4 regions of the Streptomyces sp. NPDC017943 genome follow, and region 2 is predicted to be linked to each of the others. Evidence: riboswitches for the same ligand, from Rfam matches in the RefSeq annotation. Region 2 holds a riboswitch; each other region holds the start of a gene.
The links. Region 2 has a riboswitch for cyclic di-AMP ahead of ACH4C6_RS04280 (NlpC/P60 family protein). Riboswitches for the same ligand answer to the same signal wherever they lie in the genome.
Positions count from the first base shown of each region.

Region 1: another riboswitch for cyclic di-AMP. It lies ahead of ACH4C6_RS31555 (transglycosylase SLT domain-containing protein); the one in region 2 lies ahead of ACH4C6_RS04280 (NlpC/P60 family protein).
Region 3: another riboswitch for cyclic di-AMP. It lies ahead of ACH4C6_RS19620 (M23 family metallopeptidase); the one in region 2 lies ahead of ACH4C6_RS04280 (NlpC/P60 family protein).
Region 4: another riboswitch for cyclic di-AMP. It lies ahead of ACH4C6_RS12840 (C40 family peptidase); the one in region 2 lies ahead of ACH4C6_RS04280 (NlpC/P60 family protein).

Region 1 covers NZ_JBIRHH010000013.1:12,598-19,765, forward strand. Annotated here, with positions in the region: gene ACH4C6_RS31545 (outer membrane lipoprotein carrier protein LolA) at 1-557, opposite strand, end outside; gene ACH4C6_RS31550 (polyprenyl synthetase family protein) at 787-1,797, opposite strand; cyclic di-AMP (ydaO/yuaA leader) riboswitch at 2,305-2,474, shown strand; gene ACH4C6_RS31555 (transglycosylase SLT domain-containing protein) at 2,478-3,278, shown strand; gene ACH4C6_RS31560 (HAD family hydrolase) at 3,242-4,090, opposite strand; gene ACH4C6_RS31565 (GNAT family N-acetyltransferase) at 4,277-5,347, shown strand; gene ACH4C6_RS31570 (glycosyltransferase) at 5,368-6,654, shown strand; gene ACH4C6_RS31575 (polysaccharide deacetylase family protein) at 6,651-7,168, shown strand, end outside.
Region 2 covers NZ_JBIRHH010000001.1:970,714-977,881, forward strand. Annotated here, with positions in the region: gene pcrA (DNA helicase PcrA) at 1-395, opposite strand, end outside; cyclic di-AMP (ydaO/yuaA leader) riboswitch at 709-883, shown strand; gene ACH4C6_RS04280 (NlpC/P60 family protein) at 891-2,060, shown strand; gene ACH4C6_RS04285 (hypothetical protein) at 2,138-3,079, shown strand; gene ACH4C6_RS04290 (hypothetical protein) at 3,057-3,410, opposite strand; gene ACH4C6_RS04295 (NlpC/P60 family protein) at 3,906-4,964, shown strand; gene ACH4C6_RS04300 (LuxR C-terminal-related transcriptional regulator) at 5,047-5,790, opposite strand; gene ACH4C6_RS04305 (PspC domain-containing protein) at 5,787-7,079, opposite strand.
Region 3 covers NZ_JBIRHH010000005.1:600,040-607,207, reverse strand. Annotated here, with positions in the region: gene ACH4C6_RS19635 (DNA topoisomerase (ATP-hydrolyzing) subunit A) at 1-1,441, opposite strand, end outside; gene ACH4C6_RS19630 (M16 family metallopeptidase) at 1,660-3,030, shown strand; gene ACH4C6_RS19625 (M16 family metallopeptidase) at 3,027-4,415, shown strand; cyclic di-AMP (ydaO/yuaA leader) riboswitch at 4,607-4,771, shown strand; gene ACH4C6_RS19620 (M23 family metallopeptidase) at 4,785-5,573, shown strand; gene ACH4C6_RS19615 (GntR family transcriptional regulator) at 5,768-6,463, shown strand; gene ACH4C6_RS19610 (HPr family phosphocarrier protein) at 6,661-6,942, opposite strand; gene ACH4C6_RS19605 (GNAT family N-acetyltransferase) at 7,124-7,168, shown strand, end outside.
Region 4 covers NZ_JBIRHH010000003.1:741,705-748,872, forward strand. Annotated here, with positions in the region: gene ACH4C6_RS12815 (urease subunit alpha) at 1-1,004, opposite strand, end outside; gene ACH4C6_RS12820 (urease subunit beta) at 997-1,308, opposite strand; gene ACH4C6_RS12825 (urease subunit gamma) at 1,321-1,623, opposite strand; gene ACH4C6_RS12830 (TetR/AcrR family transcriptional regulator) at 1,734-2,381, opposite strand; gene ACH4C6_RS12835 (ABC transporter permease) at 2,501-3,493, shown strand; cyclic di-AMP (ydaO/yuaA leader) riboswitch at 4,414-4,626, shown strand; gene ACH4C6_RS12840 (C40 family peptidase) at 4,630-5,103, shown strand; gene ACH4C6_RS12845 (ATP-binding protein) at 5,565-6,023, opposite strand; gene ACH4C6_RS12850 (helix-turn-helix domain-containing protein) at 6,238-7,098, shown strand; gene ACH4C6_RS12855 (DUF397 domain-containing protein) at 7,108-7,168, shown strand, end outside.

The DNA.
Region 1 (7,168 bases), on a different contig from region 2:
GTGGTGGGCGGCTGCTCCTTCTCCGCCTTCGGGCTCTGCGGACCGGTGCCGTGGTAGACCTCGCCGGACGTGCCGTCGTAGGCCCAGACGTCCTTGCCGTTGTGGATGACGCTGTACTCGGCGGCGTTCTCCACCAGGGACAGCTTCTGCCGGTCCGGGCCGTCGGCGGCGACGCGCAGAGTGTGCGTGCCGGAGGCCAGTTCGGTGAGCCTGACGGTCGGGTCGGCGGAGGAGCCGTCGCCGCCGCCCGCGGCGCCGGAGAGCAGACCGGACTCCAGGCCGCCGAGGTTCGGCAGACCGAGGTCCGTGGTGATCTTCACCGTGCCGGACAGCTGCTCGACGTCCGACTTCGCGATCTTCTCGACGAGCTGCTGGGCGGTGATCTCCGGAAGGTCGGGGTCGCCGGAGTCGGCGAGCGCCGGGACCAGGCCGATCGTCGCGGCCGCCACCCCGATCACGGTGACCGGGACGACGTAGCGGGCGGCCTTGCGCCGCCGGGACTGCCGCTCGTCGGCCTCCCCGCCGGTCGTGCTGTCGTCGGATGCGTACGGTGCCATGTGTGCCCTACCTCCGTGGTCGGCGGCGGCCGTCCGTGTCGTCCACGCACTCGTCCGTGAGCCGCCGTTCTCACCCGAACAGGTGAGGAGTGGTGTCTTCCGTGGTTCCCATCTGACCAAATCGGCCGGGCGGATACGTCAGACCGCGGGCTCAACTCCGCGTACTGCTGGGGTATGACACGCGGGGGCGGCTTCTCCCCCGACCCGTAGGGGTCGGGGGGAGACGGGACTAGCCGGCGCGGTGCACCACGGCGTCGCACAGCTCCAGCAGCGCCGTCTTCGCGGCGCACTCGGGCAGCGGCGCCAGCGCCGAGCGGGCGTCCTGGGCATAGCGGACGGTGTCCTGGCGGGCCTGCTCCAGCGCCGGGTGGGCGCGCAGCAGCCGCAGGGCCTCGGCGTGCCGGGCGTCGTCGGTGAGGTCGGAGTCGAGCAGCTCGCACAGGGCGACGTCCTCGGCGAGGCCGAGCCGGGCGGCCCGCTCGCGCAGCCGGAGCACCGGCAGGGTGGGGATGCCCTCGCGCAGGTCGGTGCCGGGGGTCTTGCCGGACTCGTGGGAGTCGGAGGCGATGTCCAGGACGTCGTCCGCGAGCTGGAAGGCGACGCCGAGCCGCTCGCCGTACTGCGTCAGCACGTGCACGACCGTCTCGTCGGCGCCGGACATCATCGCGCCGAAGCGGCAGGACACGGCGATCAGGGAGCCGGTCTTGCCGCCCAGCACGTCGAGGTAGTGCTCGACGGGGTCGCGGCCGTCCTGCGGTCCGGCGGTCTCCAGGATCTGCCCGGTCACCAGCCGTTCGAACGCCTCGGCCTGCACCCGCACGGCCTCCGGGCCGAGATCGGCCAGGATGTGCGAGGCGCGGGCGAAGAGGAAGTCGCCGGTGAGGACCGCGACGGAGTTGCCCCAGCGGGTGTTCGCGCTCTCGACGCCGCGGCGCACGGCGGCCTCGTCCATCACGTCGTCGTGGTACAGGGTGGCGAGGTGGGTGAGCTCGACGACGACGGCCGAGGGCACGATGCCCGGCGCGTGCCGGTCGCCGAACTGGGCGGCGAGCATCACCAGCAGCGGCCTGAACCGCTTGCCGCCGGCGCGCACCAGGTGCTGGGCGGCCTCCGTGATGAAGGGCACCTCGCTCTTGGTGGCCTCGAGCAAGCCTTCCTCGACAGCCGTCAGTCCGGCCTGGACATCGGCTTCCAGAGCCTGGTCCCGCACGCTCAGCCCGAACGGCCCGACGTCGGTCACGAGGGGTCTCCTGTCTGCTGGTGTCTGGCGGTGCTTACGCGGATTGTCGATAGGTCGCTGCCCTCACTCGAGTCAGCGTATCCGGTCACGTTTCGATCACCGCCAGCGCCCATGGTTACAGGCCGGGTGGTATCCGATCAGGACCGCGATGTTTTCGATCAGGTCATAAGAACAGACATTTATCGACTTACCCGGAGCAAGCAGCTCATGCCGGATTTGCCCTTCTGAGTATGCAAATCCTTGTTTGCGGAATTTGCTCCACGCGACCTGATCAGTGAGTTGGGTCACCCCCACCCTTTCACGCCCGACCTCGGGAAGCGGCACGTACGGCCGCACCGGGAAAGCGAGTTGAGCCTTGGCGAACGCAAAGGATCAAGGTGCCCCATACCGGTCGACCAAGGTCAACAAGCGTCATATGTGACTCCCGTGCTTGTTCCCGACATGTGCTCTCGCATACGTTCCGGCCCTGTCCGGCGGACGCCGAATCCTGCCACCGCCCGGGCACCCATCAACCGATCACTCACGCAGGGCAGGAGCGGGGGACCCAGGTAAGTCGCCGGTCCGCACAGCGGAACGGCTCGGGGTGAAGCCGCGCACGGCACACGGTGCCGTACGCGGCCGGGCACCTCCCGGCCCGAACCCGACAGCTCACCTCGCAGGCGCCGGAGAGGAACATCGCCATGCCCGGACGAGGCACGCACCGTCGCCCCCGTAAGAACCCGATCACCCGTGGTGTCGTCGCAGCCGGCACCGGCGGGGCGGCCCTGGCCCTCCCGCTCCTCGGCGCGGTGAACGCCGTCGCCGCCGAGCCGCAGAGCGCGCCCGCCGCGCACGTCCTGCCGCAGGCCGCCCAGCCCGCGAAGTCGCTCACGTACACCGTGACCAAGGGCGACACGCTCTACCGCATCGCGGACACGTACGACGTCTCGGGCGGCTGGAAGCAGCTGTACAAGGACAACCGCTCCGTCGTCGGCGACAACCCCAAGCTGATCCACCCGGGTCTGAAGCTGAAGGTGAAGGGCGCCGAGGCCGCCGCCCCGGAGAAGAAGGCGACCACGTCGCCGGCCCCGGCCGAGTCGGCCGCCAAGCCCGCCGCCCAGCCGGCCGCCAAGCCCGCCGGCGGCGTCGCCCAGGCCACCCAGGCCTCCACGAAGACCTACGCGGACAACCTGGACGGCTGGATCCGCGAGGCGCTGGACATCATGGCGCAGAAGGGGATCCCGGGCTCCTACGACGGCATCCACCGCAACATCATGCGCGAGTCGTCCGGCAACCCCCTGGCGATCAACAACTGGGACTCGAACGCGGTCGCGGGCACCCCGTCCAAGGGCCTGCTCCAGGTCATCGACCCGACCTTCGCCGCGTACCACGTGGACGGCACCCCCTTCGACCCGTACGACCCGGTCGCCAACATCACGGCGGCCTGCAACTACGCGGCCGACCGCTACGGCTCGATCGACAACGTCAACGGCCCGTACTGAGCCGCCTCGTCCAGCAGTCGCTCGAGGACGACGGCGATGCCGTCGTCCTCGTTCGACGCGGTGACCTCGTCGGCCACCGCCTTCAGCTCGGGATGGGCGTTGGCCATCGCCACCCCGCGGGCGGCCCAGTCGAACATCGGGATGTCGTTGGGCATGTCACCGAAGGCCAGGGTGTCCGCGGGCCGCAGCCCCAGGTGCTCGGCGGCCAGCGCCAGCCCCGTCGCCTTGGTCACCCCGCACGGCTGCAACTCCACCGTGCCCGGCCCGGACATCGTCACCGTCGCCAGTGAGCCGACCACCGACCGGGCCGTCGCCGCCAGTTCGTCGTCCGACAGGTAGGGGTGGCGCAGCAGCACCTTGCTGATCGGCTCGCCCCACAGGTCGTCGCGCCGGTCGACCCGCACGGCGGGCAGGGTCGGGTGCGGCATGAGGTAGCCCGGCTCGATCAGCGTCAGGCCGTCCACGCCGTCCTGGTCGACCGCCGCGTACACCTGACCCACCTCGGCCTCGATCTTGCCGAGGGCCGTCTCCGCGAGTTCCCGGTCCAGCGTGATGGACCACAGCAGCCGGTCCGCGCCGGCGTCGTACACCTGCGCGCCCTGCCCGCACACCGCGAGCCCCGTGCAGCGCAGGTCGTCCAGGAGCGGCCGCACTCTCGGCGCCGGGCGGCCCGTCACCACGAGGTGCTGGGCGCCGGCGTCCGCCACCCGCGCGAGCACGGCGAGAGACCGGTCGGACAGGGTGTCGTCGCCGCGCAGCAACGTCCCGTCCAGATCGGTGGCGATGAGTGAATACGCGAGGGGTGCGGCCATGATCAGAGAATACGGACAGCGGGCCCCTTCGTTTCATCGCGCGGCGGACGCCGATTGCCCGGTTGAGGGCCTCTGCACCGGTTGGCAACAACTTGCTCCGCTACCTACCCGAGGGACCGTCCCGGGCGGTACCTTCCCTGTGTCCAGGGGGGACTTGATCGGGGGGTCGGGTTGAGCAGTGGACGCATTCGTGTGGCCGGGCCCGGGGAGCTCGGCGAAGAGGAACGGGAGCGCTGGCGTGCGCTGCGCGCCGCATCGGGGGCGCCGCGCAACCCCTTCATGGAACCGGAGTTCACCGAGGCCGTCGGCCGGGTGAGGCCACAGGCCCGCGTCGCCGTGGTGCGGGAAGGGGCCGAGCCGGTCGGCTTCCTGCCGTACGAGCGGGGCCCGTTGGGGCAGGGCCGGGCCATCGGGCTCGGTGTCTCCGACGCCCAGGGCGCCGTCCTGCGGCCGGGTCTGGCACTGGAGACGGGCGAACTGCTGCGGGCCTGCTCGCTGTCGAGTTTCGCCTTCGACAACCTGGAGGCGGAGCAGCGGCTGTTCGTCGGGCACGCGGCCGAGGAGCACGCCACGTTCGTCATCGACGTGGAGAAGGGCTACGAGACCTACGAGTCGGTGCTGCGCGGCCAGTCGCCGAAGTTCCTCAAGACGACCCTGGCCAAGGAGCGCCGGCTGGGCCGGCAGGCGGGCGCCCTGCGGTTCGTGTTCGACGAACGCGACCCGGCCGCGCTGCGCACGCTCATGGAGTGGAAGTCGGCGCAGTACCGCAGGACCGGCCGCCGGGACCGGTTCGCACAGGAGTGGATCACCCGGCTCGTCGGGCAGCTGGCCCGGACCCGGGCCGCGCAGTGCAGCGGCACGCTGTCCGTGCTGTACGCCGGTGAGCGGCCCGTCGCCGCGCACTTCGGACTGCGTTCGGCCTCGGTCCTGGCCTGCTGGTTCCCGGCCTACGATCCGGAGTTCGCCAAGTTCTCGCCGGGTCTGGTGCTGCATCTGCGCATGGCCGAGGCGGCGGCGGCCGAGGGCGTCACCACCCTCGACCTGGGGCGGGGCGCCGCCGAGTACAAGGACGCACTGAAGACGGGCGAACTGCCCGTGTACGAGGGCGCGGTGCTGCGGCCGGGGGCGGGCGCGGCACTGCACTGGCTGCGCCGTGAGCCGGTACGCCGCGCGCACGGCTTCGTCCGCGCCCGGCCGCGGCTGGCGGCACTGGCGGCACGGACCCTGAAGGGCGCGGCCCGGCTGCGCCGTACCTGACACGAGTGGGGGGAGGGCGCATGGCCCGTACGGCACGTGCGCGGGAGGAGATACGGCGGTTCCTGGCCGTCGGGGCGGTGCAGGTCGCCGAGCTGGACCTGGGTGCCGAGGAGGCGGTGCTCGTCCCGGGTCCGGGCAGTGCGCCGGTGACGTCCGGCGAGGTGTTCGTGCTGGTGCGCAAGGGCGGCAGGCCCGTGGGCACGCTGCTCGCACGGGTCCCCGAGGGGGCGGACCCGAAGGCCGTGCTGGCGGCCCGGGCTGCGGTGGTGTGCGCGGCGGCACCCGGCGAGGAGCCGGAGCGGCTCGGGGCGCCGCCGTCCACGACCGTCGTCGTGGCCACGCGGGAACGCACCGGGCACCTGGCCAGGGCGCTGGACTCCCTGCTGGCGCAGGACCACCCGCGCTTCGAGATCGTCGTCGTCGACAACGCGCCCGTGACGGACGGGACGCGGGAGCTGATCGAGCGGAAGTACGCCGAACGCGTGCGGTACGTCTGCGAGCCCGTTCCGGGGCTCGCAGCCGCGCACAACGCGGGGCTGGCCGCTGTGACGGGCGAGGTGGTGGCCTTCACCGACGACGACGTGGTCGCCGACCCGCGCTGGCTGACCGAGCTGACCGCGCCGTTCTCCGCGGACGCCCGGCTCGGCTGCGCCACCGGCCTGATCCTGCCCGCGCGGCTCACGACCCCGGCCCAGGTGCTGCTGGAGAGCCACGGCGGCTTCGCCAAGGGATTCACCCCGAGGACGTACGACCCGGCGAGGCCCCCGGGCGACGAGCCGCTGTTCCCGTTCACGGCGGGGCGGTTCGGCTCCGGCGCCAACATGGCGTTCCGGGCCCGGGTGCTGCGCGAGGTGGGCGGCTTCGACCCGGCCACCGGGGCGGGGACGGCCGCCCGGGGCGGGGACGACCTGTACGGCTTCGTCCGCGTCCTGGCCCAGGGCCACCGGCTGCGCTACACGCCGTACGCCCTGGTCTGGCACCACCACCGGGAGACCTGGCGGGATCTGGAGACCCAGGCCTACGGCTACGGGGCCGGGCTCACCGCCTACCTCACGGCGGTCCTGGTGAACCGGCCCGGGCTGCTGCCGGCGTTCCTCGCGCGGCTGCCGCGCGGCCTCGCCCACGCCCGCGCGCTGACGGCCGTCCGCGAGACGCCGGGCGGGGGCACACCGGGCGACCACGACGTGCGGACCCACCCCTGGCCGCGACGGCTGTCCCGGTTGCAGCGCCGGGGCATGCTCTACGGCCCGGTCGGCTACCTCAGGGCGCGGCGGGCGCTGCGGGCGGCGGCGCGGGGGGCGAGATGAGGACGGGCGGCGGCGACCGGACGGGACCGGGCACGGGGGACGGCACGGCGGACGGCACGCGGGACGGGACGGGGGACGGCACGGCGGACGGGACGGGGGGCCGCGCGGTCGTCCCGGTCTTCCTCTACCACTGCGTCCGCGACGATCCGCCGGACTGGATCGCCGAGTTCACGGTGACACCGAAGCAGTTCGCCGCGCATCTGGACGCGGTCGTGCGCAGCGGGCGCACGCCCGTCACGATCAGCGCGCTCGCCGACCACCTGGCCGGGCGGGCACCGCTGCCGCCGCGGCCCGTGCTGCTCACCTTCGACGACGGGTTCGCCGACCTGCCCGGCCCCACCGCCGAGGCGCTGGCCCGGCGGGACCTGCCCGCCACCGCCTACCTGACCACCGGCGCCCTCACCCCGGGCGGCCGCAGTCTGCTGCCGCCCGCCGCGATGATGACCCTGGACCGGGCGGTGGAGCTGGAACGTTCCGGCATGGAGATCGGCAGTCACACCGTCACGCACGCCCA
Region 2 (7,168 bases):
TCGCCGGCGGCCTTGTTGGTGAAGGTGATCGCGAGGATCTGCCCCGGGTGCACGTGCCGCTCGGCCAGCAGGTGGGCGATGCGGTGGGTGAGCACGCGGGTCTTGCCGGAGCCGGCGCCGGCGACGATGAGCAGCGGGGAGCCGGAGTGGACGACGGCGGCCCGCTGGTTGTCGTTGAGCCCTTCCAGCAGCGCGGCGGCGTCGATCACCGGGCGGGGGGCGCCGTCCCGGTAATGGGTGTCGCGGTCCGGCGGCACGTCGAACTTCCCGCCGAACAGATCGTCCGGAAGCGGCTCCGGAGCGTGATCGTCCTCGGGGGGCGGCGGGGGCTCGTCCGCGGGGCCCCGCTGGGCCTGGAGGCTCGCCAGGAAGTTGTCGTCAAAGAGGCTGCTCATCGCTCTCCGAGTCTAGGGCGCCCCACTGACAGTCCGCCGCCACCCCGGAGACATCGCCCCGGGCACCGGCGGGGCGGCCGGATCCGTGGCGCGATGTCACCCTCCAGTGCCGCATGATCACGTTCCGCTATGTCCGCAACGATCCCGGGCAAACCAGGACCGAGCCACCCGGATCGTTCACTCCGAGCAACGCTCCCGGGAAAGGTCACGAAAATGTATCGGGCATATCACCCATCAACCTTCACAGGGACCACACGAGTTGGCTACCGTGCGACCAGGCCGCACGACCGTTTCCGGCGAACGTCGCCGGGCCGCGCGGCCTCCGCCGAGTCCGGTGTGCCGCAGCGGCAGCCGGAGCCGGGGACCCAACCGAGAACCCCGGGGTGAATCGGCCCGCCTCCTGATCCGGAGAAGGCCGTAGGGCAACCCTTCCGAACCACCCGCCCGAACCCGACAGCTAACCCGGTAGGCGGACGATGGAAGGAGTCGCCTCCCTTGGCGTCGCACCGCAAGTCGCGTCCCACCGGTTCGCGCGTGGCAGGCATACGGACCCCCGCCCTGGCAACGGCGGCCCTCACCTCCGTGGCCCTGCTGTCCCAGTCGGCCAACGCCGCCCCCGAGGCCGACGACAAGCCCAGCCTCGAAGAAGTCGAGAAGAAGGTCGACGACCTGTACCGCCAGGCCGAGTCGGCGACCGAGAAGTACAACGGGGCCAAGGAGAAGACCGCCAAGCAGCGCAAGCGCGTCGACACCCTCCTCGACGACGTGGCGCAGCGCGCCGGGAAGCTCAACGAGGCGCGCGAGAAGCTCGGCTCCTACGCCTCCGCCCAGTACCGCACGGGGGCGGCCGCCCCGGAGACGGCGACGTTCCTGCTCGCGGACACCCCGCAGGACTACTTCGACCAGACCCAGCTGATGGACCGGATGACCGGCCGCCAGAAGGAAGCGGTCGACGACTTCGTCACCCAGCAGTCCGAGACGATGACGAAGCGCCGGGAGGCCACCGAGAGCCTGGAGAAGCTCACCGACGCCCAGGGCGACCTGAAGGCGGCCAAGGCGACCGTGCAGCGCAAGCTGGCCGACGCCCGCGCGCTGATGTCGCGGCTGACCGCCGAGGAGAAGGCGCGGCTCGCGGCCATCGAGCAGGAGAAGCAGCGGGAAGCCGCCCGCCGGGCCGCCGAGCTGGCCCGGCAGCAGGCCGCGCAGGAGCAGGCCCAGCGCGAGGAGGCCCCCCGGCAGGAGAGCGGCTCGCCGTCGCAGGACTCCGGCTCGCCCTCCACGCCGGCCCTGGTGGACTCCTCGTACGCCACCAAGGCGGACAAGGCCCTGGCGTTCGCGCGCGCCCAGATCGGCAAGCCGTACGTCTGGGGTGCCGTCGGTCCCGGTTCCTACGACTGCTCCGGCCTCACCCAGGCCGCCTGGAAGGCCGCCGGCGTCACCCTCCCGCGCACGACCTACGACCAGGTCGACGCCGGCACCACCGTCCCGGTGTCCCAGGCCCGGCCGGGCGACCTGGTCTTCTTCTACGACGACGTCACGCACGTCGGGCTGTACATCGGCAACGGCATGATGATCCACGCGCCGAAGCCGGGCACGTACGTGCGCGAGGAGTCGGTCTACTACGACGGCGAGTCGGCGATCCACAGCGTGGTGCGGCCCGCCTGAGCGGACACGGACGTTTTTGAGGGGCACGCGCGCGTGCCCCTCACCTCCGGCGCGCGTTGCTCTCTAGCATCGGCGCTATGTCCGGTCCCTCCCCGTTTGCCACCTGGTGGGCGACGTATGCGCTGGCGACCGGCACCGTGTCGGTCGGTCTCGACTCCGCGGGTCACGCCGCCCTCTCCCGCGTCGTGCTGGCCCTGGCCTGCGGGGCGTGGCTGGTGTCGGCCGTGAGCCTGCTGCAGCGGGCGCGCGGCGCGTGGCGGGCGGAGGTGCCGGCGGTGTTCACCACCGCGGCGGCCGCCGCCCTCCTCGGCACCGGCTTCACCGCCGCGGGTCTGCGGTCCGTGGGCTGGGCGCTGCTGGCCCTGTCCGCGCTGGTCTGGGCGGTGCTGCTGGCCGTGGAGGTCGGGGGCCGGCGGGGAACGGTGTTCCTGCGGTGTGTGGCCACTCAGTGCCTCGCCGTGCTGGCGGCGGCCCTGGCGGCGGCCGAGTCGCTGGCCTGGCCGGCCCACGCGGCCCTGGTGCTGCTGTGGCTGGGGCTCGCGCTGTACGGCTTCGCCCTGTTCCGCTTCCAGCCACGGCAGGTGGAGGAGGGGCGCGGCGACCACTGGTTCGCGGAAGGCGCGCTGGCGGTCTCGGCGCTGGCCGGGGCGCAACTGCTGTCCGCCGACAGCTCCCGCCTGTACCTGTGGAACGAGGACGACGGCGACGCCCTGCGCAACACCGCCGTCACCCTGCTCGTGCTCGCCGCGGTCGCCTGCGTCGCCCTGCTGGTCGCCGAGCTGTTCTGGCCGCGGCACCACTACGACGCGCGGCGCTGGGCGACCGTGTTCTGCTGGGCCGTGACGGCGACGGCCACCCTGGAGGTCGCCACGGCGCTCGACGTCGCCTGGCTGGACGTCGCCGGCCAGGCGCTGCTGTGGGCGGCCGTGGCCGCGTGGCTCGCCTGCACCGTCTGGGCGGCCGCCTCGGCCCGGGCCGGCGCCCGGGCCTCCCGGGTCAGGTCCAGAGCACGGCGATGAAGACGTTGGCCGTGGTGAGCAGTCCGACCAGACCGAACAGGCCCTTGTCCACCCGCTCCTCGTCGCGCTTCACGTAGACCAGGCCGAGGATCACGACCAGGAGCGCCAGCTTCACGCCGATCTTGATGTTGTTCACGGACTGGTCGTCGGCCTGATTGAGGCCGACCAGGGCGACGCCGGTGATCAGCATGGTCAGTGCGCCGTGCAGCATCGCGGGCGTGAAGCGGGCCGTACCCTCGCCCATCGCCTTCATCTGGGTGAGGAAGCCGCCCAGGAGCGAGGCGATGCCGATGATGTGCAGGCCGACGAAGAGGTGGATGAGGACGTCCATGAGGCCGGAGCCTAGCCAGGGCCCATCCGGCCGCCCGACACCGGCCCGGCCTCCCGAGCCCGGCGATCCGGCTCCGGCCCGGCCGCCCGGCATCGGCCCGGCCCGGCCACCAGACACCGGCCCGTGGTGCATATATGCGCCCTATAGCACCCGATCACGGTCGTTCGCCCATGATCCCGGGCATCGGTCATCACGCTGAGTGAAGCGAGGGAGGCCGAGGCGGGATCTTGGTCGCATACGGTCACCACCGGTCCTCCGGGGACAGTTCCGCACACCCGCCACGAGGGCCGCACGCGCACCTCTACCGTCCTTCACCAGGTGACCGGCTCCCCACCGCCGCCCGGGCCAGGGGCGGCAGTCGGACACCACCGCCGAGAAAAGTCCGGCGGCGGCCCGTCTCCCCTGTGCGGGCCGCCGCCGGACGCGCAGGCCGCCCGTCCGCTCCCGGCGACCGCACACCCCCACCGGCGGTCGAGGAAAGGACGTGGCTCCCAGGTGGCAGCGCACCGCAAGCCCCGACAACGCCCCATGGCCGGCGGCCCGGCCCGTACGGCCGCCACGATCGCACTCGCCTCCGCGGCGACGGCGACGGGCTTCGACGGAACCGGGCACGCCGAGCCGCAGCGCACCCCCGGCCAGGTCAGGGCGGAAGTGGCCAGGCTGTACCGGCAGGCGGAGGCCGCCACCGAGAAGTACAACGGCGCGAAGGAGCAGGCGGACGGGGCCCGGCAGCGACTGAGGGGGCTGCAGGACCGGGCGGCCCGCTCGCAGGAACGGCTCGACGCGGCCCGGCAGGCGCTCGGCTCGGTCGCCGCCGCGCAGTACCGCTCCGGTGGCCTGGACCCGGCGATGCAACTGGCTCTGTCCGACGACCCCGACCGCTATCTGGAGAACGCGGCGTTCGTCGAGCGGGCGGGCGACCGGCAGAGTGCCGCCGTCCGGCGGGTGCGCAGCCGGCTCCGCGAGATCGAGCAGCTGCGCGGGGCCGCCCGCGTCGAGCTGGCCTCCCTCAAGGCACGGCAGGCGGAGCTGAAGCGCCACCGGACGGCCGTCACCGGCAAGCTGGACTCCGCACGGCAGCTGCTGTCCCGGCTGACTCCGCAGGAACGTTCCCAGGTGGGCGGATCATCCGACCGCGCGACCCGCTCGGCCGGCACGCGGGACACCCTCGCCCCTCCCGGCTCCGCCACGGCCCGGGCGCCGGGCCCGCGGGCGGCCGCCGCCGTCTCCTACGCCTACGCCAAACTCGGCAGCCCCTACGTCTGGGGCGCGACCGGACCGAACGCCTTCGACTGCTCCGGGCTCGTCCAGGCCGCCTACCGCTCGGCGGGCGTCTCCCTGCCGCGCACCACGTACTCCCAGATCGCCGCCGGGCGCCGCGTCTCCCGCACCGAACTCCTCCCCGGCGACCTGGTCTTCTTCTACGCCGGGATCAGCCACGTCGGCATCTACGTCGGCAACGGGCGGATGATCCACGCCCCGAACCCGTCCGCCCCGGTCCGCGTCGCCCCGCTCGACGAGATGCCCTTCGCGGGGGCGACACGGGTGGCGTGAGCGGGCGGGCCGGCACCTGCCCGCGGGCTCACACCGATCGGCGGGTTCGCACCGACCGGCGGGCTCACACCAGCCGGCGGGCTCACACCAGCCGGCGGGCCGTCGCCCAGCGGGTGAGCTCGTGCCGGTTGGACAGCTGGAGCTTGCGCAGCACCGCCGAGACGTGGGACTCGACCGTCTTCACCGAGATGTACAGCTGCTTGGCGATCTCCTTGTACGCGTAGCCCCGCGCGATCAGCCGCAGCACCTCCCGCTCGCGCTGGGTGAGGCGGTCCAGGTCCTCGTCGACGGGCGGGGCGTCGGTGGAGGCGAAGGCGTCCAGGACGAAACCGGCCAGCCGCGGGGAGAACACGGCATCGCCCTCCTGGACGCGGAAGATCGAGTCCACCAGGTCCGTGCCCGTGATGGTCTTGGTGACGTAGCCCCGGGCGCCGCCGCGGATCACGCCGATCACGTCCTCGGCGGCGTCCGACACGGACAGCGCCAGGAAGCGCACGGGCTGCTCGGTGGCCGCCATCAACGGCGCGCAGCGGCGCAGCACTTCCACCCCGCCGCCGCCCGGGAGGTGCACGTCCAGGAGCACGACCTCCGGCCGGGTGGCGGTGATGACCGTGACGGCCTGGTCGACGTCCGCGGCCTCGCCGACGACCTCGACGCCGGTCTGCGCGGTCTGCCCGATCTCCGCCTGGACGCCGGTGCGGAACATGCGGTGGTCGTCGACGAGGACCACGCGCACATGACGCCCCGGGCCGCCGCCCGGCTCCGCGGCCCCGGCCGCCTGGTCCGGTCCGGCCGTACCGTTCGCCGCCTCGGTCGGGTCGCTCATGACGTCTTCTCCGCCCTCTCCATCTCCAGCTCGACCTCCGTGCCGCCGTCCGGCACCGCGCGCAGCCGCGCCGTCCCGCCGTTGCGCTCCATGCGGCCGATGATCGATTCTCTGACACCCATCCGGTCGGCGGGTATCGAGTCGAGGTCGAAGCCGGGACCGCGGTCCCGGACGGACACGAAGACCGTCTTCCCCTCGACCTCGGCGTAGACCTGCACGGCCCCGCCCTCGCCACCGTACTTGGCGGCGTTCACCATCGCTTCGCGCGCGGCCTGCATCTGTGCGGCGATCCGCTCGTCGAGGGGGCAGTCGCCGACCACCACGACCTCCAGGGGCACGCCGTGCTTGTCCTCCACCTCGGCCGCGTTGCGCCGCACGGCGTCGGCGAGGGTGGTGGGCTCGTCGGCCTCGTCCTTGCCGGTGCCCTCGGGCTTGTACAACCAGGTCCGCAGGTCGCGCTCCTGGGCACGGGCCAGCCGTCGCACCTCCCCCGGGTTCTCCGCGTTGCGCTGGATCAGCGTGAGGGTGTGCAGCACCGAGTCGTGCACATGGGCGGCGACCTCCGCGCGCTCCTGGGCACGGATGCGCATCAGCCGCTCCTCGGACAGGTCCTGCGTCATCCGCACCAGGTAGGGCCCGGCCAGCAGCGTGATCCCGACGAGGACCGCGAGGGCCGCCTGGAGCACGGAACCGAGGTGGGCGGCGGAGCCCTGGAGCACGACGATGCCGGAGACACCGGCCGTCACCAGCAGCACGCCCCCCACCGAGCGCAGCAGGGCGACGGTGCGTCTGCGGCGGCCGACCTCCGCCCAGCGGGCCCGGCGGGCGTTGTCCGCCTGCCGCCACACCAGGGCGACACCGGCGCCGACGAGCACCGTCGGCCACAGGTAGACCCGGGCCCCGCCGCCGAGGTTCACGTTGCCCACGAAGACCAGGGCCACCACGACCATCAGGAGCAGCGCCACGATCTGGCCCTTGTCGGGCCGCCGGGCGACGAGTCTGCGCCGCCCGTCGGGCGAGGTCTCCGCGGTGGCGAACGACGGCGGCTTCTGCGTCTCGACACCGCCGACGCCGAGCGGGACGAAGAACCAGAACGCGGCGTACAGCAGCGCGCCGAGCCCGTCGGCCATGAACAGCCCGACGAAGACGAGCCGGACCCAGATCACGGGCAGCCCGAGGTGCCCGGCGAGCCCCCGCGCGACACCACCGAGCCAGCGTCCGTCGCTGCTGCGGTAGAGCTTGCGCGGCGGCCGCGGCTCGGCGAGGGGCGCTGCTGCGGCTTCCGACATGCCACTGATGGTCACACGGGCGCCAGGCCGGAGCATCAGGGTCGGCCCCGGAAACTCCCCTGATCTCCGGCGCCTCCGCCTCGCACCCG
Region 3 (7,168 bases), on a different contig from region 2:
AGACCAGCTTGCGCAGCTCCGCGTCCGAGTCGAGGATCCGGGTCAGCTCCTCGATCTCCGCGTTGAGCCGGTCCTTCTCCGTCTCCAGCTCGATGCGGTCGTACCGGGTCAGCCGGCGCAGCGGCGTGTCGAGGATGTACTGCGTCTGCACCTCGCTCAGCGAGAAGTGCTCCATCAGGCGCTGCTTGGCCTGGGCGGAGTTCTCGCTGGAGCGGATCAGGCGGATGACCTCGTCGATGTCCAGCAGGGCCGTCAGCAGGCCCTCGACCAGGTGCAGCCGGTCGCGCTTCTTGCCGCGGCGGAACTCCGAGCGCCGCCGCACCACGGTGAAGCGGTGGTCGAGGTAGACCTCCAGCAGCTCCTTCAGGCCCAGCGTGAGCGGCTGGCCGTCGACCAGGGCGACGTTGTTGATGCCGAAGGACTCCTCCATCGGCGTCAGCTTGTACAGCTGCTCCAGGACCGCCTCCGGCACGAAGCCGTTCTTGATCTCGATGACCAGGCGCAGGCCGTGCTCGCGGTCGGTGAGGTCCTTGACGTCGGCGATGCCCTGGAGCTTCTTCGAGCCGACCAGGTCCTTGATCTTGGCGATGACCTTCTCGGGGCCGACCGCGAAGGGCAGCTCGGTGACGATCAGGCCCTTGCGGCGGGCCGTGACCTGCTCCACCGCCACGGTCGCGCGGATCTTGAACGTGCCCCGGCCGCTCTCGTAGGCGTCGCGGATGCCGGACAGGCCGACGATGCGGCCGCCGGTGGGCAGGTCCGGACCGGGGACGTGCTTCATCAGGGCGTCGAGGTCCGCGTTCGGGTGCCTGATCAGGTGGCGTGCCGCGGCGATGACCTCGCGCAGGTTGTGCGGCGGCATGTTCGTCGCCATGCCGACCGCGATACCCGAGGCGCCGTTGACCAGCAGGTTCGGGAAGGCGGCGGGCAGCGCGGCCGGTTCCTGCTCCTGGCCGTCGTAGTTGGGGTTGAAGTCGACGGTGTCCTCGTCGATCGACTCCGTCATCAGGCTCGTCGCCTCGGCCATGCGGCACTCGGTGTACCGCATGGCGGCCGGCGGGTCGTCGTTGCCCAGCGAGCCGAAGTTGCCGTGGCCGTCCACCAGGGGGACGCGCATGGAGAACGGCTGGGCCATGCGCACCAGGGCGTCGTAGATCGACGCGTCGCCGTGCGGGTGCAGCTTGCCCATCACCTCGCCGACGACACGGGCGCACTTGACGTACCCCCGCTCGGGGCGCAGGCCCATCTCGCTCATCTGGTACACGATGCGCCGGTGCACCGGCTTGAGACCGTCGCGGGCGTCCGGCAGGGCCCGGGAGTAGATGACCGAGTACGCGTACTCGAGGAAGGAGCCCTGCATCTCGTCGACGACGTCGATGTCGAGGATCCGCTCCTCGTACGAGTCGTCGGGCGGCGGGGTCTTCGTGCTGCGGCGGGCCATCGCTGCCGGCTCCTTGCTGCTGCGATCCAGATCTGACGCGGACCATTGTGGACCGCCGCACTGACAAGCGGGACCAGGCCCCGGGACAAGCGGCGCCCGCGCCCCCGGAACGAGGCCGGCACCGGGAACTTCACCAGGGCCTCGCGCGCTTGCATACAGTGGCAGGACCGGCACGAATCCGCGGTTGTGAAGACCGCTCCGCGATCGAAGGGACGTACATGCCCATGGGTCACACGGCCACAGCCCAGGCAGGCTCCGGAGGCCTGACAGCGACCGAGCACCGCCTGGCCAACGGCTTGCGCGTGGTGCTCTCCGAGGACCACCTGACCCCCGTCGCGGCGGTGTGCCTCTGGTACGACGTCGGCTCGCGCCACGAAGTCAAGGGGCGTACGGGCCTGGCTCACCTTTTCGAGCACTTGATGTTCCAGGGGTCCGCGCAGGTCAAGGGCAACGGCCACTTCGAGCTGGTCCAGGGCGCGGGCGGCTCGCTGAACGGCACCACGAGCTTCGAGCGGACCAACTACTTCGAGACCATGCCCGCCCACCAGCTGGAGCTCGCCCTCTGGCTGGAGGCCGACCGCATGGGCTCCCTGCTGGCCGCCCTCGACGAGGAGTCGATGGAGAACCAGCGCGACGTCGTCAAGAACGAGCGCCGCCAGCGCTACGACAACGTCCCCTACGGCACCGCCTTCGAGAAGCTCACCGCCCTCGCCTACCCGGAGGGCCACCCCTACCACCACACCCCGATCGGGTCGATGGCCGACCTGGACGCGGCGACCCTGGAGGACGCTCGCGCGTTCTTCCGCACCTACTACGCGCCGAACAACGCCGTGCTCTCCGTGGTCGGCGACATCGACCCCGAGCAGACGCTGGCCTGGGTCGAGAAGTACTTCGGCTCCATCCCCGGCCACGACGGCAAGCCCGCCCCGCGCGACGGCTCCCTGCCGGAGACCATCGGCGAGCAGCTGCGCGAGGTCGTCGAGGAGGAGGTCCCGGCGCGTGCCCTGATGGCCGCCTACCGACTGCCGCACGACGGCACACGCGCGTGCGACGCCGCCGACCTGGCCCTGACCGTCCTCGGCGGCGGCGAGTCCTCCCGGCTGTACAACCGCCTGGTGCGGCGCGACCGTACGGCCGTCGCGGCCGGGTTCGGCCTGCTGCGGCTGGCCGGGGCGCCCTCGCTGGGCTGGCTGGACGTCAAGACGTCCGGTGACGTGGAGGTGCCGGTGATCGAGGCCGCCATCGACGAGGAGCTCGCCCGGTTCGCCGAGGAGGGCCCCACGGCCGAGGAGATGGAGCGCGCCCAGGCCCAGTTGGAGCGCGAGTGGCTGGACCGCCTCGGCACGGTCGCGGGCCGCGCCGACGAACTGTGCCGGTACGCCGTGCTGTTCGGTGACCCCCAGCTCGCCCTGACCGCCGTCCAGCGCGTGCTGGAGGTCACGGCCGAGGAGGTCCAGGAGGTCACCAAGGCCCGCCTGCGCCCCGACAACCGCGCGGTGCTCGTCTACGAGCCCGTCGCCGACGAGACCGACGATGCCGGGGACACCGCACCCGCGGCCGGCGACGAGAACGAGGAGGCGGCCAAGTGACCGAGCTCGCCACGATGGACTTCCACCCCCGGCCGCAGGCGGGCGAGGCCAAGCCCTGGGCCTTCCCGGCCCCGGAGCGCGGCACTCTCGGCAACGGCCTGACGGTCCTGCGCTGCCACCGCCCCGGCCAGCAGGTCGTCGCCGTCGAGGTGCTGCTGCACGCGCCCCTGGACGCCGAGCCGGCCGGCCTGGACGGCGTCGCCACGATCATGGCGCGGGCCTTCTCGGAGGGCACCGACAAGCACTCCGCGGAGGAGTTCGCGGCCGAACTGGAGCGCGCGGGCGCCACCCTGGACGCGCACGCCGACCACCCCGGGGTCCGGATCAGCCTGGAGGTCCCGGCCTCCCGGCTCGAGAAGGGGCTCGGCCTGCTGGCCGACGCCCTGAGGGCGCCCGCGTTCGCGGACAGCGAGATCGAGCGGCTGGTCCGCAACCGCCTCGACGAGATCCCGCACGAGCTGGCCAATCCCTCGCGCCGGGCCGCCAAGGAGTTGTCCCGGCAGCTGTTCCCGGCGGACTCGCGCATGTCGCGGCCCCGGCAGGGTGGCGAGGAGACCGTCGCCGCGATCGACTCCGCGGCCGTACGCGGCTTCTACGAGAAGCACGTCCGGCCCGCCACGGCCACCGCCGTCGTCGTCGGCGACCTCACCGGCATCGACCTCGACGCCCTGCTCGGTGACACGCTGGGCGCCTGGACCGGCTCCCGTGCCGAGCCGCGTCCGGTGCCGCCGGTCACCGCGGACGACCGGGGCCGGGTCGTCATCGTCCACCGCCCGGGCGCCGTCCAGACGCAGCTGCTCATCGGCCGCACCGGCCCGGACCGGCACGACCGCGTCTGGCCCGCCCAGGTGCTCGGCACGTACTGCCTCGGCGGCACCCTGACGTCCCGTCTGGACCGCGTGCTGCGCGAGGAGAAGGGCTACACCTACGGGGTGCGGGCGTTCGCCCAGGTCCTGCGGTCCGCCCCGGACGGCACCGGTGCCTCGATGCTCGCCATCAGCGGTTCGGTGGACACGCCCAACACCGGTCCCGCCCTGCAGGACCTGTGGACCGTGCTGCGCACCCTGGCGGCCGAGGGGCTGACCGACGCCGAGCGGGACGTCGCCGTGCAGAACCTGGTCGGCGTCGCGCCGCTGAAGTACGAGACGGCGGCGGCCGTCGCCTCCACGCTGGCCGACCAGGTCGAGCAGCACCTGCCCGACGACTACCAGGCCGCGCTGTACCGGCAGCTCGCCGCGACCGGCACCGTGGAGGCCACCGCGGCGGTCGTCAGCGCCTTCCCCGTGGACCGCCTGGTGACCGTGCTCGTCGGTGACGCGACGCAGATCAAGGCGCCCGTCGAGGCCCTCGGCATCGGCGAAGTCTCGGTCGTCACCGCGGAGTAGGGCACACGCGCGCGGGAGCCCTGGTTGTCATCGAAGGCACCAGGGCTCCCTTATGCCCGAATTGGTACGGAGGAGGCCTGTCTGCCCTGTGGGATGCGCTACAAAAGGCGGGTTTCGTTTGGGAATTGAAAGCGGTGCCGCTTAGCGTCATCCGGGCTGTTCGTCAGGCAGTGCGCCGCACCCGCGGCACCGGACAGTCATCGCCGAGTCCCCGTACGGCGCGAGCCAGGGGAGCCGGGGACCCAACCGCAGTCCCTGGGGTGAATCGGACGCCCGCGCGAGCCGCGAGGGGGTCCGTAGGAGACCTTCCTGCTCCGAACCCGTCAGCTAACCCGGTAGGCGAGAAGGAAGGAAAGGACCAGCCACTTCATGGCGTTCACCCGCGCCACCGGGAAGCACCGTCGCCCCAGCCGCCTCCAGCGCGGCACGGCCCGTGCGGCGGGCGTCGCGGCTCTCGCCACGACCGGCGTCATCGGCACCGTGGCCGCTCCGGCCGCCTTCGCCGCCGAGCCGGCTCCCGAGCAGACCGGTCTCACCCCCGTCGTCACCATGGGCGACACCGTCGCCGAGCAGATCGACGCCCAGGCCGTCGCGCAGAAGCAGGCGGCCGAGGAGGCCGCCGCGAAGAAGAAGGCCGAGGAGGCCGCGCGCGAGCGGGCCGCCGAGGCGGCCAAGAAGGCCAAGGAAGCCGCCGAGAAGGCGCGCGAGGCCAAGGAGCGCGCCGCCCGCGAGGCCGAGCGCAAGCGCCTGAACACCTTCGTGTCCCCGATCTCCGGCTCGTACGTGTCGACCAGCTACCAGGCCAGCAGTGGCCTGTGGTCCTCCGGCAGCCACACCGGCGTCGACTTCCACGCCGCGACCGGCACCTCGGTCCACTCCGTCGGCGCCGGTACGGTCGTCGAGGCCGGCTGGGGCGGCGCGTACGGCAACCAGGTCGTGATCAAGATGAACGACGGCACGTACACCCAGTACGGCCACCTGTCGTCCATCGGCGTCTCGGTCGGCCAGCAGGTCACCCCCGGTCAGCAGATCGGCCTGTCCGGCGCGACCGGCAACGTCACCGGCCCGCACCTGCACTTCGAGGCCCGCACGAGCCCCGAGTACGGCTCCGACATGGACCCCGTCGCCTACCTCCGCTCGCACGGCGTCAACCTCTGACGTCACCCCGAGTTCCGTGAAAGCCCCGGCCCGCAGGCCGGGGCTTTTCGCGTCCCGGACGGCTCGTCGTCCAAAAACTTCTCCCTGATTTCCGTCCGCCGCCGGAAAGTGCGGCACATTGCCATAGAGTCACTCGCAATGAAGCCGTGGACTGCGCGTCGGCGTTTTCCCCGGGAATCAGACGGAGGTCGGTCATGCGCATTCCCGCGCACTCGGTGTGCACCGCCATCCGGGACGACATCGTCGCCGGCGTCCACGCGCGCGGGGCCCGGCTCACCGAGGAGCTGCTGGCCCGCCGCTACGGCGTCTCCCGCGTCCCCGTGCGGGAGGCCCTGCGCACCCTGGAGGCCGAGGGCTTCGTGGTGACCAGACGGCACGCGGGCGCCTGCGTCGCCGAACCCACCGAGCAGGAGGCCGCCGACCTGCTGCAGATGCGGCTGCTGCTGGAGCCGCTCGGCGCGGCCCGGGCCGCGCAGCGCCGCACCGAGGCCCATCTCAAGGTCCTGCGCGGCCTGGTCCGGCTGGGCCGGGAGCGGGCGCGCCAGGGCGGCGGCGACGACCTGCGCTCCCTGGACGGCTGGTTCCACGAGACGCTGGCCCAGGCCTGCGGGAGCCCCGCGCTGACCGCGGTGCTCACCCAGCTCCGGCACAAGATCGCCTGGATGTACACGGTCGAGGCGCCGCCCGGCCCGGTGGAGTCGTGGAACGAGCACGGCGCGATCGTGGACGCCGTGGCGCGCGGCGACGGCGAGCGCGCGCGGGCGGCCGCGGCCCTGCACGTCGAGCGCGCGACCGCCGCCCACCGCCTGCGGTCCGGCTCGGCCGGGGAGCGCGCCGGGCGCGTGAGGAACTCGCAACATCCCGTCAACACGGCGAGCCCGCGGATTTAACGCGGAAGCCGTATACAAAGAGCGGGGAATTTCCCGAGGGCCGGAATTCTGTATGTCCGCCGCCCTGTTCCTGAAAATGCGGCCTCCCGCGCATGCGGCCGTGCGTGTGCGTGCACGGAAATGCAGCCCCGAAATGCGAAGGGCCCATCCGGTCGACACCGAATGGGCCCCGCACGCGCCGGAGAGGCGCTCTCACATCAGACGGTCTCGGGCAGTTCCTCGAGACCCTCGGCAACCAGCTTGGCCAGCCGGTCCAGAGCGGCGTCCGCGCCCTCGGCGTCGGAGGCGAGGACGATCTCCTCGCCGCCCTGGGCGCCCAGGCCCAGGACGGCCAGCATCGAGGCCGCGTTGACGGGGTTGCCGTCAGCCTTGGCGATCGTCACCGGGACGCCTGTGGCCGTGGCGGCTCGGACGAAGATGGAGGCGGGGCGGGCGTGGAGGCCCTCGGCCCAGCCGACGTTGACGCGGCGCTCAGCCATGTGTTGCTGCCCTTCGGTGTTCCGGGTTGTCTAGACCAGTTTCCCACACGTGAAGCCCACCAGGAGCGGCCCTGTCGTGCCACCGCCCCGGGGCGGAGATCGGATCGCGGCCTCGACCCGACCGACGCCCTCCACAGACTGCCCCGCGCCGCTGTCGGACGCGAGCCGTACTCTGGGGCCCATGCAGACCTCGCCGGACCGGCACGAGTACCCCGCCCACTGGGAG
Region 4 (7,168 bases), on a different contig from region 2:
TCCGGCACGGCCGGGTTGAGGTGGTGGCACACCATCAGCATGTCGAGGTGTTCCTCGGCGGTGTTCACCGTGAACGGCCGGGTGGGGTTGGTGGAACTGGGCAGCACGTGCGGCTCGGACACCACGGTCATGATGTCCGGCGCGTGGCCGCCCCCGGCGCCCTCGGTGTGGTAGGCGTGGATGCCGCGCCCGGCGATCGCGGCGAGCGTGTCGCCGACGAAGCCGGCCTCGTTGAGGGTGTCCGTGTGGATGGCGACCTGGATGCCGGTCCGCTCGGCGACGGTCAGTGCGGCGTCGATGACGGCCGGGGTGGAACCCCAGTCCTCGTGGAGCTTCAGGCCGAGCGCGCCGCCCCGGATCTGCGACAGCATCGCCTCGTGGGAGACGGTGTTGCCCTTGCCGAGCAGGCCGATGTTGAGCGGGTGGGCCTCCATCGCCTCCAGCATCCGCGCCAGGTGCCAGGGGCCGGGTGTGACGGTGGTGGCCTTGGAGCCCTCGGCCGGGCCGGTGCCGCCACCGACGAGGGTCGTGATGCCCGACGCGAGGGCCTCGTCGGCGATCTGCGGGCAGATGAAGTGGACATGGGCGTCGATGGCACCGGCGGTGAGGATGCGCCCGTTGCCGGCGATGATCTCGGTCTCCGGGCCGATGACCAGGTCGGGGTGGACCCCGTCCATGGTGTCGGGGTTGCCGGCCTTGCCGATGCCGGTGATCCGGCCGTCGCGGATGCCCACGTCGGCCTTGACGATCCCCCAGTGGTCGACGATCACCGCGCCGGTGACGACGGTGTCCGGCGTGCCCTCCGCACGGGTGGCACGGGCCTGGCCCATGGACTCGCGGATGACCTTCCCGCCGCCGAACACGGCCTCGTCCCCGGCGCGTCCGGGCCCGCCGCAGTGGTCCTCCTCGATCTCCACCAGCAGGTCGGTGTCCGCCAGGCGGATCCGGTCACCGGTCGTCGGGCCGAACAGGTCGGCGTAGGCGGCACGCGAGAGCTCAGGCATCGAGGGGACCTCCCGTCCGGCCGCGCAGGCCGGGCACGATCCGGGCCCCGGCGAGCGGGACGAGTTCGACCTCGACGGGGATGCCGGGCTCGAAGCGCACGGCCGTCCCGGCGGCGACGTTCAGCCGCTTGCCGCGCGCCGCGACGCGGTCGAACTCCAGGCCCGGGTTGGCTTCCGCGAAGTGGTAGTGGGAGCCGACCTGGACGGGGCGGTCGGCGGCGTTGAGGACGGTGAGCCGGGTGACCTCGCGGCCGGAATTGCACACGATCGGCCCGTCGGCGAACAGGATCTCTCCAGGAATCACTGCGGCGCCCCGTCAGACGATCGGGTCGTGGACGGTGACGAGCTTGGTGCCGTCCGGGAAGGTGGCCTCGACCTGGACGTCGTGGATCATCTCCGCGATACCTTCCATGACGTCGTCCCTGGTGAGCAGTTGACGGCCGGAGGACATCAACTCCGCGACGGTGCGCCCGTCACGGGCCCCCTCCAGGAGGTGCGACGTGATCAGGGCGACCGCCTCGGGGTGATTGAGTCGCAGGCCGCGGTCCCGGCGCTTCCGCGCCACGTCGGCCGCCACATGGATGAGCAGACGCTCCTGTTCGTGCGGGGTCAGCTGCACGTCCCACCTCAGTCCTCGCTCCGGACCGTGCGGGGTCCGATGGCCGCCGCCACGGGGCGACGAGCCGGGTGGCGTGCGCGGCAGGCTAGTGGGGCCGCGTTTCGGGTGCGTTAACCGCGTGGCGCTCCGCCGGCGGCGGCGGACCGGCCCTCCATGCTCATCAGCGCCCGCAGTCCGTCCCGCAGGATCTCCACCGGGGCCGGGCCGAACAGGGACTGCTGGGCGATGAAGCCGAGCACGGAGGCGATCATCGTGCGGGCCACGTCGTCCGGCTCGACGTCCGCCCGCATCATCCCGGCCTCCTGGTAGGCCTGGACGATCCTGCCCCAGGACGCGCGGACCGAGCCGTAGCCCTCCCGGAGCAGGGCCGCCAGCTCCTCGTTGCGCAGGGTCTCCGTCCACACCTGGATCACGAGCCGGGGGAAGGCGGGCCTGCCGTCCACGACGAGGGACTCCCGGGCTCCGAGCGTCCTGCCGAGCACGGAGGCGACGAGTTCGTCGGGCGGCGGGGGCGGGGTCCGACGGGCCGCCTCCTCGAAGGCGTCCCGGACCGAGCCGAGGACCTCGGTCACGATCGCGCCGATCAGCTCCTCCTTGCCGCTGAAGTAGCGGTACACCGCACCCGCCGAGAGATCGACCTCCTTCAGCACGTCCTGCATGGAGGTGGCGTGGAAGCCGTTGCGGGCGAAGCAGAGCGCGGCGCCGTCGAGGATCTGGCGGCGGCGGGCGTCGAGGTGTTCCTGGGACACGCGGGCCATGGCCCCCAACGTAAAACGAATATTCATTCTTGACAAGGACGCACCCCGGGAGGACGGTGGAGACAGCAAAACGAACGATCCTTCTTTTTAGTCCAGACCTCTCCCTCCAGGAGACCCTCATGTCCTCCCGAGCCCGCCCGCTGATCGCGGTCGTCGTCCTCGTGCCCGTCGTCGCCGCCCTGGCCCTGTGGGCCTTTGCCTGGCCGGCCTCCCGCACGGCCCCCCGCGACCTGCCGCTGGGCGTCGCCGGACCGCCCGCCGCGGCGGCCCAGGCCGAACGGCAGCTCCAGCAGCACGAGGGAGCTTTCGAGATCCACCGCTACGCCGACGAGGCAGCCGCCCTCGACGCCATCGAGGGCCGGAGCGTCTACGGCGCGATCGTGGTGACGCCCCAGGGGCCCGAGCTGCTCACGGCCTCCGCGGCCGGGCCGGCCGTCGCCCAGTTCCTGCAACAGGCCGTGGCCCGGCAGTCCTCCGCCGAGGGCACCCCCGTGCGGACGGTCGACGTGGTGCCCACCCCGGCGAGCGATCCCCGCGGCGCGGTGCTGAACGCCGCCGTGCTCCCGCTCGCCCTGGCCGGGATCGCGGCCGGCGCGGCGGTCACTTTGCTGGGGCTGCGCGGCGTCCGCGCCGTGACGGCACTGCTCGCGGTGTCCGCCGCGGTGGGTGCGGTCGCCGCCGGGATCGCGGACAGCTGGCTCGGCGCCCTCGCCGGCGACTGGTGGGTGGAAGCCTCGGCGCTCGGTCTGTCCACCCTGGCCGTCGGTGCGGCCGTCGCGGGTCTCGCCGCCCTGATCGGCCCCGCCGGCACAGGACTCGGGGCGGCCCTGGTGATGCTGCTGGGCAACCCCTTCTCCGGAGCCACCTCGGCCCCGCAGATGCTCCCGGAGCCGGCCGGGGCGATCGGCCAGTGGCTGCCGCCGGGCGCGGGTACGTCGCTGCTGCGCTCGGTGTCCTACTTCGACGGCGCCGCGGCGACCGGGCCGGTGCTCACCCTGGCCTGGTGGGCGGCGCTGGGACTGGGGGCCGTCCTGCTCGGCAGCACCCTGCGCGCCCGCAAGAAGGACGGCGCCCCCGCCGAGGACCGGCGCGACCTCGCGACGGTCGGCTGACCGCAGGCGACGGCCGTCGCCGGACGACGGCACCCGGACGACCGTGCATCCCCGCTGTAGCGGACGGGGGTGCACGGTCCTGCCGTGCTCCTGCGGAGTCCGGCACCGGGCCCTGCGGGGGTTCTTGCGGGGGCGCGACGAACCTCGCCGGGGAAGGGCCGCCCGCGACCGCAGGTACCGATGCGGCCCACAACCCCGGCGTGCCGGCACGCCGTGCTCCCGGCGCGCTCCTGGTGCTCCGTCAGCCGGGCCGGCCGAGCGGGCGAGCGGCAGAGCCGGTGAGCGGGCGGCCGGTGATCCCTTGGTGCGGGTGGAGGAGCCGACCCGGTCGAGGGAGGGCGAGGGCGGGCGAGGGAGGGCCGGGCGGGAACCGGCCCCCGCGGCTCGGGGAAGGCCGAGCTGATCGGTCGTTACCTCGGCGTCGTCGACCTCCTCGGACGGGCCAACTCGGCGTGTCGCGCTCACCCTGATGCACCAACGGGGGAAGACGGAATCGCGTGCCGCCACGCCGGACCGCGTCCCGACGCGCTCGGGACGGCGAGCCGCGCACCGCCCGCGTCACCCTTCCGCCGCGGTCCGCCAGTTGAGGGGGGTGCACCACCCGGAACACGCCGACCGGCGGAACGTCCGACTCCGAGTCGAAACCGACCAAATGGCGTACCCCTGTTCGGAGTAGACACGCGTCCGGACTTCGGGTGGCTGAAGTTGCGCAACGGGCCTGGCCGCAGGGCGGAATTGGACATTCCCTCCCTGGTCGGACCGTCCACGGTGGGGTGGACGGCGGCTCGAACACAGACGTGTCCACCCGAACGGGTGAGTGGTGAGTAACAACACAAATCCTCGGTTCCGTTGGGATTTCGGGACAGCCATGAGTCAAGATCCCTGACTGACGACAAGCCCCCGCCACAGCGGCGGGGCGATCCGGGCGGACGCCGAGTCCTGCCGCCGCCCGGATGACCGGTCGACAGGAGTGGATCGGCAGGAGTGGAGGACCCAAGCACGACGGGTCGCCGGGACGGTCACGCCATGACCGGGTCCGAGCAGCCCTTGGGGTGAAGCCGCGTCAGCGGCCGGGCAACTTCGCCAGCCCGAATCCGACAGGTCATCCTTCACAGGCGGCTGACGAAGGGTTGCGCATGACTGCGCTCAATCGTGTCCCGTCGCTCATGGCCCGTGCCGGTACGGCCTCGGCTCTCACCATCGCCGCCGTCGGCGGCTCGATAGTGGCGCCCGGCTTCTCGTCCGAGGCCGCGGCAGCCACCCCGGCGACCAAGGCACTCCAGATCGCGGCCTCGAAGAAGGGATCGCCGTACAAGTACGGGGCCACCGGTCCGCACCGGTTCGACTGCTCCGGGCTGACGCTGTACTCGTTCAAGAAGGCGGGCAAGAAGCTGCCGCGCACGGCCGCCCAGCAGTACAACAAGACGCGCCACATCTCCGCCAAGAGCCGTAAGGCCGGGGACCTGGTCTTCTTCCACTCGGGCAAGAACGTGTACCACGTCGGTATCTACGCGGGTAAGAACAAGCTGTGGCACTCCCCCAAGACCGGGGACGTGGTGCGACTGCAGAAGATCTGGACCAAGAGTGTCTGGTACGGGCGCGTGAAGTGACCGCCCGGCGTGCGGCGGCGTCCTGACGCGCCGCCGCACGCCGCGGGCGTGAAGGCGGCTCGGACGGTTACCCGTGAGGTCACCCAGACGGACGTGCAGATTCTTTTCGCCTTCCTGCCGTCACTGGCCTTCACCTCGCGCTTTCGCCTTCAGCACCTCGGCCCTGCTGGTGGTGGACGTGACCACGGGCCGCAAGGCCGGGATCGCGGCGGGTGGGGCCACCTTCGTGGTCTGCGCCGGCCTGAGGGCTGCTGCCGCGGCTGGTGCGCCGGGCCGGGCCGCCGCGGCGGTGCCCGCGCCCGAGCGGCGCGCGGTGACGCAGCCGCCTCGGCAGCCCGGCTCCCTCAGAGCGCGCACGGAGGCCCCGGCAAGGCGTCGCCGAGCGCGACGGGGTCCCGGGGGCCGCCCGGGGGGCCGAGCGAAGGGTGATCGGGCGCCGTCCGCGGAGGTCCGTCGGAGTTCTAGGGTTCCTGAGGGCCCCGGGACGGTACCGGCTGGGCCGGGATGGTCCAGGGCAGTTCGATCGTGATGGTCTTGCCGCCCTCCCGGGTCGGCCGGATGCGCAGCTTGCCGCCGCATTCCGCGGTCAGCCACCGGATGATGACCAGGCCGCGCCCGTTGTCCTGCTGGACCGCGGCGGGCAGGCGCCTGGGAAGGCGCGGATGGCTGTCCGTGACGCCGATGCGCAGGTGCTCGTCACGGTCGAGCACGACGTCCACCGTGAACGTGGGCGACTGACCGAAGGTGTGCTGGACGGCATTGGTGGCCAGTTCGGAGATGATCAGCCGGACGGTGTCGGACACCTCCGTGTCGGCCGGCAGGCCCCACTCCGCCAGCGTGCCCACCACGTAGGCGCGCGCCGCGGGGACCGAGGCGGGATCGCTCGGCAGAGTGACGGATGCTTCCAGATGGTCTGCCATGGCGACGTCGTCCCTTTCCCACGGCACCGTGGTCCGACACCACGCGGATGGTTCGAGTACGGTCCCGGACTGGTGCTTCCGTCGCCAGAGTGCCACCAGAACACCCCCGAAGGACGGCGATCCACCAAGATATGCATATATCTGTCGCCCGAAGCGGTGAACTCTGCGACGCGAGACCGTATATGGGTGGTCCGGAAGGAGTAAGGAGAAGCACATGCAGCACGGTCCCGCGGTGCGCCGCCGGAAACTCGGCGCCGAACTGCGTGCCCTGCGCACGTCGGCGGGGCTGACCAGCGGTGAGGCGGCCCGGCTGGTGGGCTGGCACCAGTCCAAGGTCAGCCGGATCGAGACCGGCACGAGCGGGGTGAAACCGGCCGACGTGCGGTTACTGCTCGACGCCTACGGCGTGGCCGATTCCCAACTGCGCGAGCTGCTGGCGGTGTTGGCGGGTTCGGACGACGGCGGCGGGCGGCACCACTGGTGGCACGCCTACCGCGGTGTGCTGCCCCCGACCTACCGCGACTTCATCAGCCTGGAGTCCCAGGCCACCGCGATGCGCACGCTGGAGACCACCGTCGTCCCCGGCCTGCTCCAGACGCCCGAGTACGCCCGTGCGGTGACCAGGGCGGCGGTGGGGAACGTGCCGGAGGACCGGCTCGACACCCTCGTGGAGGTGCGCCTCGCCCGGCAGGACGTGCTGCGCGCAGATCCGCCGCTGGAGTTGAGCGCCGTCCTGGACGAGGCGGTGCTGCGCCGGGAGGTGGGCGGCCCGGGGGTCATGGCCCGGCAACGGGAGCGGCTGGTGGAGGCGGCGCGGCTGCCCCACGTACGGCTTCAGGTTCTGCCGTTCGCCGCCGGTGCGCACATCGGGGTGACCGGACCTTTCGTTATCTTGTCATTTTCGAGCACTTCTGATCTGGACGTGGTTGTTCTCGACCACTTGACGAGTAGCCTCTACCTCGAACGGAAAGAAGACCTCCGGGCCTACACGGAGGCCTTCAACTCCCTTTTGATCCACGCCCTTTCGCCCGAGGATTCGTTGGATTTCATCGCCGGGACATCCACCGGCGCATAAGGAGGCACCATGCGTGCACTGCCTCGTCATGTCCCCTCGAGCCGCGCACTGCACGGTGTGCGGTGGCTGC